Regions from separate parts of the Pengzhenrongella sp. genome, predicted to be linked through region 4. Evidence: riboswitches for the same ligand, from Rfam matches in the RefSeq annotation. Region 4 holds a riboswitch; each other region holds the start of a gene.
What was found. A riboswitch is a leader RNA that binds a small molecule or an ion and turns the genes downstream of it on or off. The one in region 4 is predicted to bind S-adenosylmethionine.

Region 1 (3,399 bases), on a different contig from region 4:
GCCCGATGATCGGCTGCCTCGGCACGGTCGATCGCTGATTTGGCAACCAATTCGGCCATCTGGAGACATGCGTTTGCAGATGCCTCAGTGTCCAGGGGCATTCGTGCCATCAGATGAGCGGCTGTCTCCGACTGACGCTTCACTGGGTCCCAGTTCCAGTATTTACCATGGCGATATGGCAAGACAAAATCGCGAACATCTTTTCTGCCGCCCGGGCCCACGCGGCGACGCCCATCATTGTCCTGCGTTCGGCGAGCGTCTTCAGCCATCGTGGCCCTCCGCGTTATTAGGAGCGAACACAGCGATCAATTTCAAACGCTATTGAGAGTCTTTCCGACGTTCAGCACCCCATCTGAACCAACGCCGAAGCTGAAGGCCCTCGCGCCGTCCAAATCACCAGGGACCACCACGGGATCCTGAGGGCTTGTCGCAGCCGTTGCCGGGGCCGTGAAGGCACCGACGAACGCGATGAGGGCAGTTGATGCAAGATGAATGTGTAGACGCAAGTGCATCGAGTTCTCCCTAGCGGGCTCTGTGGCGCCCGCTGACCGAGACCAGTTCGACACACTATGGCCCGATCCGATCGGAACTGCCCGTCGACGACGGAGGAAGCTGAGCATCTCACGGCGGCCGAAATCTGGACACTTCTCTCGCCGGGTTGGGCAGAGCCTTGTCGTGCGGTTCAGTGGAGCCGTCGCGAGCGGCGAGGCCGATGGCGTCCGCGGCGGCCCTGGCTTGCCCTGCCGCCGCGGCAGACAGCCCGATTGGCGCCGCCCTGAGAGCTGAACCCGCGGCGTCAACAACCGCGGGATCACGGGCAGCCGCGATCCGAGCCACTCAGGAGCCGGCCCGGGTAGTCATGCAGCCGTGACCAACGTCGCACGTACCCGCCTGCCCGCGGCGTGCCGGTCACAGATGCGACACCCGAAACCACCTCCCTATCGGACCTTGGCGGGCGAGAACGTCCCCGTTGACCTCGATGCTGTCCACCAGGGCATCCCCGCCGCCCGCAAACGCCTGGGCAGCACCGTGCACGAGACCGCGCTGGGCGACCTGTCTGCGGTCGACCGGACGTACCTGCTGGCGATGTCGCACGACTCTGGGTGTTCGCACACCGGGACAGTCGCTGAGCGGATGGGTGAGAGCGCGTACTACGCAAGCGTGTACCGGAGCCGCCTCATCGATGCCGGGATCATCGAGGCGGCCGGGCGAGGCTACGTGGACTTCACCATTCCCTACCTGCGCGAGTACCTGCGTGAGCACGCCGCCCGGTATGAGATGAACTCGCCCGCTCGGCGGCCGCGGCGATGAACGACCACGTGCGGCACCGCGCGTTGATGAGCCCCGCGCGGCTGGGCACCCAGCGTGCTGAGCGAGCCCGGTCCTACGCCAAGGTCACCGCCCGGGCGATTTGGGGTCCCAATGGTGCGTTGGAACCCTAAGTGAGTGCCATCGCCCCAGTTCAGAATGGCATTCGTCGTTCTCGATCAGCCCGCGAGACCAACTTCATCACGTGGATCGAGGCTGAAGCCACCGTGCGTGCGAACACGCGCCACGATCTGCTCAGCTGTCAGATTCGGCGGCAGCTGATCGATCGGGCACGGTCCGAGCGGCTCCCCGCTGTCGGCCTTGATCGAGAAGCAGAACGAGCCAACCCGCAAGATGGCGTACTGGTCGTTGATGAGCACGTCTACACCAGTGCGCTCGAGGACAGCGACCAGCCGGGCAGGGTCGTGGTTCCGGAAACGGATGAGGTGGTCCTCTGGCTTGCGGACCGTTAGCACCTCACCGTCCACGGTGACTAGCTGTCCGCGCCACGATTGCGCGGACACCTCGGATTTGTCCGACGTGTGCAGCGCCTGGATCCAGTGGACGTTGTGCCCGGCAATGTAGGCGGTGCAGCCCAAACGGTGCAGGTCGGGGATGGGCAGCTGACCCGACGACCTCGGATCGATCTTCTTGGACATGACGGCACTCCCCGAACTCAAGGGACCCCGCGGCTGTCGCCCGGTGATCCGCGCTTGCCGACACGTGCGTTTGGGCCGGGTCTTCCCTCAGGGGCACCCAGGCGAAGCCGGGTTGCCGGGCAGCTAGCTCAGGGGCTTAGCGCTGCCTCTCTTGACCTAGAAGTGATCGTAGTCGGGCGGGGTGGGGAATTTCAGTGAGCAGGTCTGGGTACTTTCAGCGCCGTCAGCCCGGCGCGACACCCTGGGAAGCAGCCCGCCGGCTCCTCCCGGGGCCTCGCGACTGGTCGAAGGGGGCGTGCCTGAGTAGATGAGGGTGCATGTGCCTTGCACCCGGCTACATCGACACGCTCGATGGCGGGTGGATCACCCTGCGCAGTAGCGTCGCGTCTGAAGATCTCGGCGCGCCCGATCAGCGCGACGTGACCGCGCGTCCAGCAGCCAGAGTGTGCACGCGGGCCGGCTCCAGCCGCACGACCACGGCTTTCGACGTCGGGGTGTTGCTGCGCTCGGCCGTGCTGTCGAGCGGCACCAGCCCGTTCGCTTCCGGGAAGTACGCCGCCGCGCAGCCATGTGCCGTCGGGTAGGAGACGACCCGGAACTGCTCGACGACGCGCTCGACGCCGTCGGGCCACTCGCTGTGCAGGTCGACGCACGCGCCGTCCTCGACGCCCAGTTCGGCCAGGTCGTCCGGGTTCACGAACACGACCCTGCGCCCGTTGTGGACCCCGCGATAACGGTCGTTGAGGCTGTAGATCGTCGTGTTGAACTGGTCGTGGGACCGCAGCGTCTGCAGCAGCAGCCGGCCCGGCGGCGCATAAGTGGTCTCGAGCTCGTTGACGGAGAGCATGGCCTTGCCACTCTTCGTAGGGAACCTCCGCTCGTCGCGCGGCCCGTGCGCAAGGACGAACCCCCCTTCCTGGCGCACTCGGCGGTTGTAGTCCTCGTGACCCGGCACGGTTCGCGCGATGTGGTCGCGGACGGCGTCGTAGTCGCGTTCGAAAGCCGCCCAGTCCACCGCGACCTTCGCGCCCAGCGTCGCGGCGGCCATGCGGCTGACGATGGCGACCTCAGAAATCAGCAACGGTGAGGCGGGCTGCAGCCTCCCGCTCGACGCGTGCACAGCGCAGACCGTGTCCTCGACCGTCACGAACTGCGGACCGCTGGCCTGGACGTCGATCTCGGTGCGGCCCATCGTCGGCAGGATCAACGCCTGTTCACCGGTCACCGCGTGCGACCGATTGAGCTTGGTGGAGATCTGCACGCTCAGCCGCGTGCTGCGGATCGCGGCCTCCGCAACAGTCGTGTCCGACACAGCGGACACGAGGTTGCCGCCGAGCGCGACGAGCACCTTGACACCACCGTCCCGCATGCGCCGGATCGACTCCACCGTGTCGCAGCCGTGCTCCCGCGGCGGGTCGAACCCGAACTCCAC
Region 2 (3,399 bases), on a different contig from region 4:
GTAGTTCGCCGCGAGCGGCAGCCCGAGCTCGGCCGCCGTCCGCGCGCTCTCGCCCCCGGAGGAGGCGAGCACCCAGAGCTCGAAGTCCGCACCCTCGACGGCCGGGCTGGTGTAGCCGGTGTCGTCCACGAGCTCGCCGGAGCGCAGCGCGAGGATCTGCTCGAGCTCCGCGCGCAGCGAGGCCGGCGAGCGCGCGGCGCCGATGACCCGTTGTTGGGCCTTGAGCCGCTCAAGTCGAGCCGGGTCGGAGCCCAGGCCGGGTGGTGCGGCGGGGACGCGGAGCGCGCCCGGATCGTGTGGAGCCGGTCCGGGGAGCGGGGCGCCGTCGTCGGGCGGGGCCGACGGCGGCGTCCACGCGCGGCCCACGCCCAGGTCGACGCGCCCGCGGTGCAGCGCTGCGATGGTGCCGAACTGCTCCGCGGCGAGCAGGGGGCTCGCGGCGACAGCCGCGAGCAGGGGCAGCGTGTCGGGACGCCCGACGACGTCCAGGTCGTAGATCTGGCCCTTGTGCTCGCGCAGCCGCAGGCCCTCGGCCAGGAACAGGAAGTCGAGCTTGGCCGCCTCCGCGTGCCGCGCGAGGTGCTCGAACGAGCTGAACTCGATCCGGCTGGCCGAGCGGGGGTCGCTCCAGACGGTCGTGTCGTTGACGCCCGGGAAGTGGGCGCCGAGGTGGATCTGCTTGCGCGGGCGCGAGGTGCTCGTGGTCATCGCCGCGGTCCTCAGGCGATCGCCGCGTAGCGGTTCGCGGGGCGGGGTAAGCCCAGCGTGTCGCGCAGCGTCGCGCCCGGGTACGCGCGCCGGAACGCGCCGGCATGCTGGAGGAACGGGATCACGCCGTCCACCAGGCCGTGCAGGTCGGTCTCGAGCGAGGCCGGGCGCACCGTGTACCCGTCGACGGCGCCGGCGGCGACACCCTCGCGCAGCACCCGCGCCAGATCCTCGGGCGTCCCGACGTGCACGAGCGAGCCGGTGTCCACGGACGCGCCGTCGAGGTTCTCGAGCAGCGAGCGACGCTCGGCCGACGCCGCGGGGTCGGGCCCGATGATGGCGTAGACGTCGAGCAGGATCCGCAGCTCGGCGGGATCGCGTCCCCACCGCGCGGCCTCCCGGCGGACGTCTGCGGCGGCCTGACCGGCGACGTCCAGGTCGGTCGCGCGGATCCGGACGACGTCGGCGCGCCGCCCCGCGAGCCGGAGCTCCGGCTCGGAGCCGGCCCGCACGACGACGAGCGGCTGGCCCTGCGGCGGACGCGGCGCGGTGGACGGTCCCTTGACGGCGAAGTGCACCCCGTCGAAGTCGACGTAGTGCAGCTTCCCGCGGTCCACGAACCGCCCGGAGGGGACGTCGCGGATCTCGGCGTCGTCCTCCCAGCTGTCCCACAGCCGGGTGACTGCCTCGATCGCCTCGTCGGCCTCGGCGAGGGCCGCGGCCTCCCCTGCGGCGGGTCGCCGTCCGAAGTGGCCCGCCTCCGCCTCGGACGTCGAGACGCCCACCTGCCAGGCGGCGCGGCCCCGGCTGACGGTGTCGATCGTCGCGATCGCCTTGGAGACGTGGAACGGCTCGGTGTGGATCGTGTCGATCGTCGCGACGATGCCGATGCCGGACGACGGCGGTGCCACCCGGGCCGAGATCAGCGCCGCATCGAGGCGACCTGGACGGGTCCCGTTGCGGGGCTGGAGCGAGAACGCGTCGTCGAACAGCACGAAGTCGAGCACGCCGCGCTGCGCGGTCGCCACGAGGGCGGCGAGGCGCTCGGGGTCGAAGGGGCGCTGGCCGCTGGTGCCCTGGGTGCGCCCGACCGCCGGATGGGCGCCGGCGTCGGACAGGTCGACACCGAGGTGCAGCGGACGGGACGGGGAGGCCTTCGGCATGGGGTCATCGCTTTCGCAGGGCAAGGCGGGGCGCGTGAGCGCAGCGGGCGGTACGGGCTCCGCGGCTCGGGTTCGCGCGTCGGGGCGGGAGGGCGTCGCACAGCCGTCCGGCGCTCGCGGGCCGGGATCGGCGTGCGAGGGCAGAGCGGGCAGAGCCCTGAAGGGGAGAGCGGCGGCGGCCTGCGCGGCCTGCGGTCACCGGTTCAACAACACGGACACAGACACGAGCGCAGCAGCGCGCCCGTGGCTGGGCACGGCAAGGACCACGCGGTGCGCGACGGCAGGTCGCGCCTCGTTGTCCGTGCCATGGTCGGTCTCCTTCGTCGACACCTGGTCGACCTCGCGCGTTGCCCCTTGCGGGGCCGAGTCAAGAAGCACCCACAGCGCTCTTGCGAGAAGTGGGTTGCCGGCCAGCGAGCCGGGGCTATCTGCTGGCGCTCTTGACTGCAGTGGTCGGGACGTTAGGCCCGGGGGTGGCCCGAGTCAATGAATACCTGAATGTGCCCACGATGTGGGAACTCCGGGTCCTCAGCGGCGGCTCAGGTTGGGTATGGCAGGATCGGCCGCTCGACCCCATCTACCCAGCAGCGTGACCACGACGTGAAGCGAGCGGAAGGTTCGAGCCGATGACCAAGCCACGCGCGGCGCGATCACTTGGCCGCTCGGCCGTAGCCACCGTCGGATCCTCGCTCACCGCCGGGCTCGTGGTGCTCGCCATGCTGATCACGCTCGCCGGCCCGGCGTCCGCCGACGACTACGGCCCGGCGCGCCGGGCCGCGGAGGCCAGGGCGGCCCACGCAGCGCATGCCGCGGACGCGATCGCGGCGTCGATCGCGGGGCTGACGACCGCCCTCGCGCATGCGTCGCGCGACCTGCGGGCCACCCAGGTGCGCCTGCCGGTCGCACGGGCGGAGCTCGCAGCGGCGAAGGCCGAGCTCGAAGGCGCCCAGCGCGAGGCGATCCTGGACGCCGCGCGGCTCAAGGACGCGAAAGCCCAGGAGGCGGCGATCAGCTCGACGATCGGCGCCGATGATTCGCGCGGGGCGAAAGCCGACCTCGCCGTCGGGCAGCTGGCTCGGCAGGCTTACAAGGGCGAGACGGCCGCCACGAGCATGAGCGTCGTGGTGGGCGCGAAGAGCTCCGCGGACTTCGTCCGCGACTACGAGGTCGTCGCCACTGCGCTGCGCATCCAGACCGAGGCCGTGGCCGAGGCCGAACGGATCAGCGCCGTGGACCGGAACAACCGGGCCCGACTGACCGCGGTCAAGGACCGGGTCGTCGTGCTCAAGGCCGACGCCGACCGAAGGGTGGTCGAGGCCGCCGCCGCCCGCGCCGTGGCCGCCGCCCGGCAGGCAGAGATCGTCAACCTGATCGCGCGGCAGTCCGCGCAGCAAAGACGCGTGACCGTGATGAGGGCGAGGGCCGTAGCCGCGCAGGTGAGGATCAACGCCGAGCGCAGGGCGATCGGCCGAGAGCTCGCGCGCATCCTCGCGGCGCAGGCCGCCGCGGTCGCCGCCCAGCAGCGGGC
Region 3 (3,399 bases), on a different contig from region 4:
CCGGCGCGGCTCAGTCCAGGTTCGACATCAGCGTGGTCGGGATGATGTACGCCAGCCCGCACAGCAGCATGGCGGCCCCGAACAGGATCCCGGACGCGTGCTCGAACGCGACCGACATCAGGTAGAACCCGCCGATGAACAGGGCGAGGCAGAACACGAACATGACCACCCGGAGCGCGCCGGGTGCGGCGTTGGACTCCTGCGCAGGCGTTGAGTCAAAGATCGACATGGTGAGTTCCCCCGGGTTGGTGACGACGCTGATGAGCACAGCGGGCGCCGCGCCTGTGCGGGCCCACGTGGGCGAGGATATCGCCGCCGTCGGCCTGGGGAGGTGAGGTGCCCAGGATCCGGCTCAGTGCTGCGGCCTCCAACGCTGGAGCAGCAGGTACATCTCGCAGCCGAGGCACAGCCCGAAGGCCGCGTTGAGGAACGCGGCCACCAGTGCCACCGCGGCGCTGATCGGCACCGCGAACGGAACCCCGGCGGCGGCCAGGATCAGCCCGACGCCAACGACGATCAGACCGACCAGCTGGGCGAACCGCGGGGGACGCGGGTCCTCGAGCTCGGTCGGCGGCCCGAGGCGCGGGCGGATCCAGGTCCGGTAGGCGAGGCCCTGCACGGTGCCCGCGACGCCGCGGGCCACCCCGAGCGCGAACAGCAGCGCCACCACCGCGAGCAGCGCGGTGGCCGCGGTTCCGCCGCCGAGCAGCAGCACCAGGACCAGCAGGGTCGCGGTCACGCCCGCCCCGAACCTCGGGCCGCGCGGGTCGATGCCCGACGGCGTCCCGCGCGGGGTGGACGGCAGGTGCGTGCTCGGCGAGTCAGACATCGATGCTCCTGGGGGAATCCGCGATCTTGGGCGGGCCGTGCGTGACGTGCCGCAGCGCGGCGACGGCCCGAGCGGGTGTGAGCGGGCCGGAGGTGCGGGACCGGACGGTGCCGACCGCGTCGACGACCAGCACGGTCGGCGTGCGGTAGACGGAGAAGCGCCGCACGAGGTCCATGTGGTCCTCGGACGCCAGGTTGACGTGCACGACCCCGGGCTCACCGGCCGCCAGCTCGGTCAGTGCCCGGCTGACCTGCGGACACGTGCTGCACGTCGCGGCGGAGAACTGCACGAACGTCGCCCGCGCACCCAGTTCGTGGCCCAGGTCCGCGCTGGTCAGGCCCGCGGCGCCGGCCAGCCCGCTCGGCAGCGACCGGAACCGGGCGGCGCGGCGGCGAGCCACCCACCAGACCGCGCTCGCGGCCACCAGCAGGGCGACGACCAGGCACGCGCGCACGGCGAGCCCGGGCCCGGCGGCGGGCGCGAGCGTGACCAGCCCGGATCCCGCGAGGTCGAGCGGTGCAGCCACGACGGTCCTCCGACAATCCCATGGGGCCTTGGTGCACCCCGCGCTTGCCCGGGTCGACCGACCCGGACCAGGTCGTCACCCGGGGCACCCCGTCGCGGACGAAGGGTTGCCGGCCAGCAAGCCGGGGCTGTGCGCTGGCGCTCATGACCTGCACCGAGCATCCGTCAGCCCGCGCCGGTTGGCCAACGTTCGGACAGAACTTCTCGAATGCTGGACGAGGGGTGCCCGGGTGGCCCGCAGCCGCCTGACGACGCTGCGTCCGGTCAGCCGGGCGGGCGCCGCCGTCCGGCCCGTACGAGGAGCACCAGGCCGACGACGACGAGGATCGGCCCGACGATCGCCCAGGTCGTCACCCCGGTCATCGCGCTCCCGGCGAGGTAGCCGAGACCCTGCAGTGTGAACACGACACCCATGAGGACGAGGACCGTTCCGAGCGCGAGGGCGAGTGTCTTTTGCACGAACTCATCGTGCCGTACTGCAGGCGCGGTACGTCGCTTCCCACTGACGGGCGACGACGGGGTGTCGGGCGGCGGGGGAGACTGGTGTCATGGTGAACTCCATCCGCATCGCGGGTCTTGCGGATGTCCCGGCGATCGCGCGGATCACCCGGGAGGGACAACAGCCGCCCGGTGTGGAGCCGGAGGTGCTGACGCGGACCGCACGGTTGCTCCTGACGCACGTCGCGTTCGAGTATGGCGCGCTGTGGGTCGAGCAGCTCGACGACGGGTCGATCGTGGGGGCCGTGACGGCCATCCCGGCCGGGCAGCTGCCGCCGCCGCCGGCCGTGCTGCGCAACATCGCCTCCCAGCTCGGCGGGTCGGCGCCGGGTGGAGCCGAGGCGCTGCTGGGCCGGGCACTGCTCTGCGAGCTCCGGCTCGGCGAGCCGAGCTGGCTGCTGCTCGAGATCTCGCAGGCCTCGGCGCACCGGACCGGTGATCCCGCGTTGCTCCTGGCTGCGCTGGCGTGGACCGCCGCACAGCCCGATCCGGCGCCCGGCCCGGTGATGGTGCTGGCCGACTCCGATCCCGAGCGCGCAGCGGCGCAGGCCGCAGGTTTCGTCGAGCGCCGGACCTGGGGGCGGCGCTGGACCCGGTGGCTCGGGGTCGCGACCTCGGAACCGAGCACGGACGGTGTCGAGCCGCTCGGGGCGCTCGACCTCCAGTTCGACCTCGACACCGTCGGATCGGGAACGGGGTAGCCGGCGTGTGGAACCCGGCGAGCGCCGCCGACGTCGATCCGCTCGGGGTGCACCCGTGGCTCGACCACCAGGTCGCGCGCCGTCGGGCTCGCCGGGTGGTCGACGTCGCCGTCGGCGCCTGCGTGCTGGCCCTCGCGCTCGGCGCCATCTGGCACGAGCACATCCCGGCGGGACCGGCGCTCGGCACCCTCGCGCTCGCGGCCGTCGTCGGCGGGGCGCTGCTCTTCCGCGCGCGCTGGCCCCTGCCGGTGCTCGCCGTGACGCTGCTGGGGGTCACGGCAGCCCTCGTGGTCGACGGGGCGACCCCGTCGATGATGGTCGCGAGCCAGATCGCGGTGTTCTCCGTGGCGATCCACCGACCGCGTCGCGTCGCCGCGGTCGCCGCGGTCGTCAGCGCGCTCGTGCTCTTCGCGGTGGCCCGGACGAACGCCACCGGGCCGATCTCCGAGGCACGCACTCTGATCGTGGTGGTCTGGACGGCGCTCGCGTTCGCTATCGGGATCGCGGCGCGCGCCCAGCGGGCCTACGTCACCGAGCTCGCCGAACGGATCCGGCGCGCGGACGAGACCCGCGAGCAGGAGGCGCGCACCAGGGTCGTCGAGGAGCGGGTGCGGATCGCGCGCGAGCTGCACGACGTCGTCGCGCACCACATCGCGGTGATCAACATCCACGCGGGCCTTGCGCGCCGGGCCGTCGGCCGCGACGCGGCCACGGTGGACGCGTCGCTCGGGCATGTCCAGGAGGCCGCCCGGACCGTGCTCGACGAGCTCGGAGCCGTGCTGCACGTCCTGCGCTCGACGGGCGACGGCGACGGCGACCGAGAAACCGGGACCGAGCCCGCGCCCG
Region 4 (3,399 bases):
TCGGCGCAGCTCACCCGGGTGCGGATCTCCGGCGGGAAGCTCGACTTCGTCAACCTGCGCGACGCCGACCTGACCGACGTCGTGATCGAGGACTGCCAGATCGGCGAGCTCGACCTGGGCGGCGCGCGCCTGACCCGCGTCACCCTCGCGGGCTGCCGGGTCGGCAACCTCGACGTCACGCGGGCGACCCTGGACCGGTTCGACCTGCGCGGCGCGGACCTCGCCGGTCTGCGCGGCCTGGGCAGCCTGCGCGGCGCGATCATCACCCCGGACCAGCTGATCGAGATGTCCGGCCCCCTGGCAACCCACCTGGGCCTCACCGTCCGCGAGTAAGACTCCGCCGAGAGTGGACTAACCGCCCGTTTGAAACGTCAAAACAAGGCGGTTACTCCACTCTCGGCGGAGGGGTTCGGGCGCGGGCGAGTGCAAAGCGGCGAGTCCGGAGTTGTCAGACGCTGCGCGGTCCCTGGCCCGCGTTGGGTCTGACAACTCTGGGGTGCTTCCGGGTGTGATCGGTGAGTTCGCCATATTGGTGCGAGTTCGCCGGTTTCGAACGGCGAACTCGCATCAAACAAGCGAACTCGCGGCCGGGGCGACTCGCGCCCGGACCGTCAGGCGCAGGCGGCGGCGGTGCCGGCCAGCGCCGACAGGCCGTGCAGCTCGAGCAGCGGGCGGGGGTCGTTCTGGACGGTCCAGCAGCCGTCGACGACCTCGTAGGTCGCCGTCGGGCCGTCGGCGAGGTAGGCGCGGACCCCGACCAGCAGGCGGTCGACCGTCTCGGCATCCGTCCCGACGCCGATGCTCGCGCGCACCGCACCGGCGGGCACGCCCAACCGGGCCAGCAACGGGTGCGCGCAGAACTTGCCGTCCCGCACGCCGATCCCGTGCTCGGCCGCGAGGTAGGCCGCGACGAGGCCCGGGTCGTGCCCGGCGACGTTGAACGTCACCACGCCGATCGGCTCGACGGAGTCCGCCCAGATCCGCACGACCTCGACGCCGTCGATCGCCACGAGGCCGCCGACGAGCAGCAGGCGCAGCTCGCGCTCATGGGCCTCCAGCGCGCCGTCGGGCAGGGCGGCGAGCGTCTCGCACGCCTCGGCCAGCGCGATCGCGCCGATCACGTTGGGCGAGCCGGCCTCGTGCCGCGCGGGCGCCGTCGTCCACAGCGTCCGGTCGACCCGCACGTGCTTCACGGCGCCGCCGCCCGCGAGGTACGGGGTGCCCTCGTCGAGCCAGTCGCGCCGGCCGACCAGGGCGCCCGCGCCGAACGGCGCGTACGTCTTGTGCCCGGAGAACGCGACGTAGTCCGCGCCGGTCTCGGCGAGCGAGAAGCCGCGGTGCGGCACCAGCTGGGCGCCGTCGACCACGACGCGCGCGCCGGCGTCGTGCGCGAGCCGCACGACGTCGTCGATCGGCAGTGCCTCGCCGGTCACGTTCGACGCGCCCGTGGTCGCGACCAGCGCGTATGACGTCGTGGCGAGCTCGCGCGCGAGCGCCTCGAGCGTCCCGGCGACGGTGTCCTCGAAGGGCAGCACGGTCGCGTTCAGGCGCTGCCAGGGCAGCAGGTTCGCGTGGTGCTCGACGTCGAGCACGAGGACCTTGCCGCCGGGCGGCACGCAGCCGGCGAGCAGGTTCAGCGCGTCGGTCGTGTTGCGCGTGATGATCGCGAGGTCGTCCTCGCGCGCTCCGACGAACCGCTCGATGGTGTGCCGCGACGCCTCGTACAGCGCGGTCGACACCTGGGACAGGTACCCGGCGCCGCGGTGCACGCTCGCGTACAGCGGCAGCACCTCGGTGACCCGGGCCGCGACGGCCTCGAGCGCGGGGGCACTCGCCGCGGAGTCGAGGTTCGCGTAGGTGCGCGTGCTGCCGTCGATCAGCGGCACGCGGGTCGCCGCGCCGACGACGGGCAGCAGCGCGCCGGGCCCGGTCGAGCGGGCGTCGGTGCGGGTGGGCGCGCAGGTCGCGCTCTCGGTGATCACAGACATGAAATGCCTCCGGTAGGTCCATCGGGACCACGTCGTGAGGCCCCGCGCTTGCCCGGGCCGATTGGCCAAGGCCAGGTCGTCACCCGGGGCACCCCGCCGCGGAGGAGGGTTGCCGGCCAGCAAGCCGGGGCTATCTGCTGGCACTCATGACCTGTGAAGAGAATCGACCACGCCCCGCAGGACTGTCAACCCGGTCGGCCCCCGATCGCCAAATGTCTAGTAAATGGTCGGAAATGTCTCACTGGTCGGACGGCACCCGTTCGGCGCTTGGACTCGACCGGGCTGGGGACGTAGCATCCGGAGCACCATCCAGAGCGGCCGAGAGATCTGGCTCGTTGACGCCGCAGCAACCCCCCAAAGCCTCCGGGCGGCGGGCGAGGGTGCTACCGCCAGGACGATGGAGGCGCATATGAGCACAACGACCGACCCTGCCAAACCCACGACCTACGCGGGTGACCTCACTCCTGCACAGGCGTGGGAGTTGCTCGAGGGCGACGAGCGCGCCGTCCTGGTCGACGTGCGCACCGCCGCCGAGTGGCGCTACGTCGGGGTGCCCGACGTCGGCTCGCTCGGCCGGGCGCCCGCGCTTGTCGAGTGGATCGGCTACCCGAGCGGCGCGCAGAACCCCCGATTCCTGGACCAGCTCGCCGCGGCCGGACTGGCCGCAGGCGACGGTCGCCCGGTCGTCTTCCTGTGCCGCTCCGGCGTGCGGTCCATCGCCGCGGCACAGGCGGCCACCGCGGCCGGGCTCGGCCCGGCGTACAACGTGCTCGAGGGTTTCGAGGGCGGCGTCGACCGCGCCGGACACCGCGGCGCGACCGGCTGGCGAGCAGCCGGCCTCCCATGGAGCCAGGCGTGAGCGCCGACCGCGTGCCCGGCGACGGGACCGCCCCGGACGCCTTCCCCGGCAACGGCCCGGACCGCGTGCCCGGTCCGGCCGCCTGGGACGACGGTTCCCTCCCCGTGGACCGCCTGCGCCCGGACACCCTCGCGGTGCGCGGCGGACACGTCCGCACGCCGTTCGCGGAGACCTCCGAGGCGCTGTTCCTCACCACCGGCTTCGTCTACGACCGCGCGGCCGACGCCGAGGCCGCGTTCGCCGGCCAGAACGACCGGTTCGTGTACTCCCGCTACGGCAACCCGACCGTCTCGACGTTCGAAGAGCGCCTGCGCCTGCTCGAGGGCGCCGAGGCGTGCTGCGCGACGGCGACCGGCATGTCGGCGGTGTTCACCACCCTCGCGGCGCTGGTGAAGTCCGGCGACCGGATCGTCGCGGCGCGCGCCCTGTTCGGCTCGAGCCTGGTGATCTTCAACGAGATCCTCGCGAAGTGGGGCGTGCACACCGACTACGTGGACGCGCACGTGCCCGAGCAGTGGGAGGCCGCCCTCGCGACCCCCGCGACCGTGGTGT

Region 1: linked by a shared signal. The riboswitch ahead of VIM26_RS00825 (hypothetical protein) and the one ahead of VIM26_RS24075 (aminotransferase class V-fold PLP-dependent enzyme) in region 4 are both predicted to bind S-adenosylmethionine.
Region 2: linked by a shared signal. The riboswitch ahead of VIM26_RS19920 (LLM class flavin-dependent oxidoreductase) and the one ahead of VIM26_RS24075 (aminotransferase class V-fold PLP-dependent enzyme) in region 4 are both predicted to bind S-adenosylmethionine.
Region 3: linked by a shared signal. The riboswitch ahead of VIM26_RS16035 (thioredoxin family protein) and the one ahead of VIM26_RS24075 (aminotransferase class V-fold PLP-dependent enzyme) in region 4 are both predicted to bind S-adenosylmethionine.

Annotation. Positions count from the first base shown of each region.
Region 1 covers NZ_DATCNW010000017.1:6,273-9,671, reverse strand. Annotated here, with positions in the region: gene VIM26_RS00835 (hypothetical protein) at 1-269, opposite strand, end outside; gene VIM26_RS00830 (hypothetical protein) at 949-1,311, shown strand; gene VIM26_RS00825 (hypothetical protein) at 1,488-1,967, opposite strand; SAM riboswitch class IV at 2,013-2,124, opposite strand; gene VIM26_RS00820 (FdhF/YdeP family oxidoreductase) at 2,377-3,399, opposite strand, start outside.
Region 2 covers NZ_DATCNW010000346.1:15,542-18,940, forward strand. Annotated here, with positions in the region: gene VIM26_RS19915 (hypothetical protein) at 1-708, opposite strand, end outside; gene VIM26_RS19920 (LLM class flavin-dependent oxidoreductase) at 720-1,871, opposite strand; SAM riboswitch class IV at 2,209-2,317, opposite strand; gene VIM26_RS19925 (hypothetical protein) at 2,498-3,399, shown strand, end outside.
Region 3 covers NZ_DATCNW010000275.1:14,814-18,212, forward strand. Annotated here, with positions in the region: gene VIM26_RS16025 (hypothetical protein) at 11-229, opposite strand; gene VIM26_RS16030 (DUF4395 domain-containing protein) at 353-829, opposite strand; gene VIM26_RS16035 (thioredoxin family protein) at 822-1,355, opposite strand; SAM riboswitch class IV at 1,391-1,504, opposite strand; gene VIM26_RS16040 (hypothetical protein) at 1,619-1,813, opposite strand; gene VIM26_RS16045 (hypothetical protein) at 1,903-2,553, shown strand; gene VIM26_RS16050 (sensor histidine kinase) at 2,559-3,399, shown strand, end outside.
Region 4 covers NZ_DATCNW010000418.1:39,723-43,121, forward strand. Annotated here, with positions in the region: gene VIM26_RS24070 (pentapeptide repeat-containing protein) at 1-333, shown strand, start outside; gene VIM26_RS24075 (aminotransferase class V-fold PLP-dependent enzyme) at 612-1,988, opposite strand; SAM riboswitch class IV at 2,028-2,140, opposite strand; SAM riboswitch class I at 2,291-2,392, shown strand; gene VIM26_RS24080 (rhodanese-like domain-containing protein) at 2,398-2,847, shown strand; gene VIM26_RS24085 (O-succinylhomoserine sulfhydrylase) at 2,913-3,399, shown strand, end outside.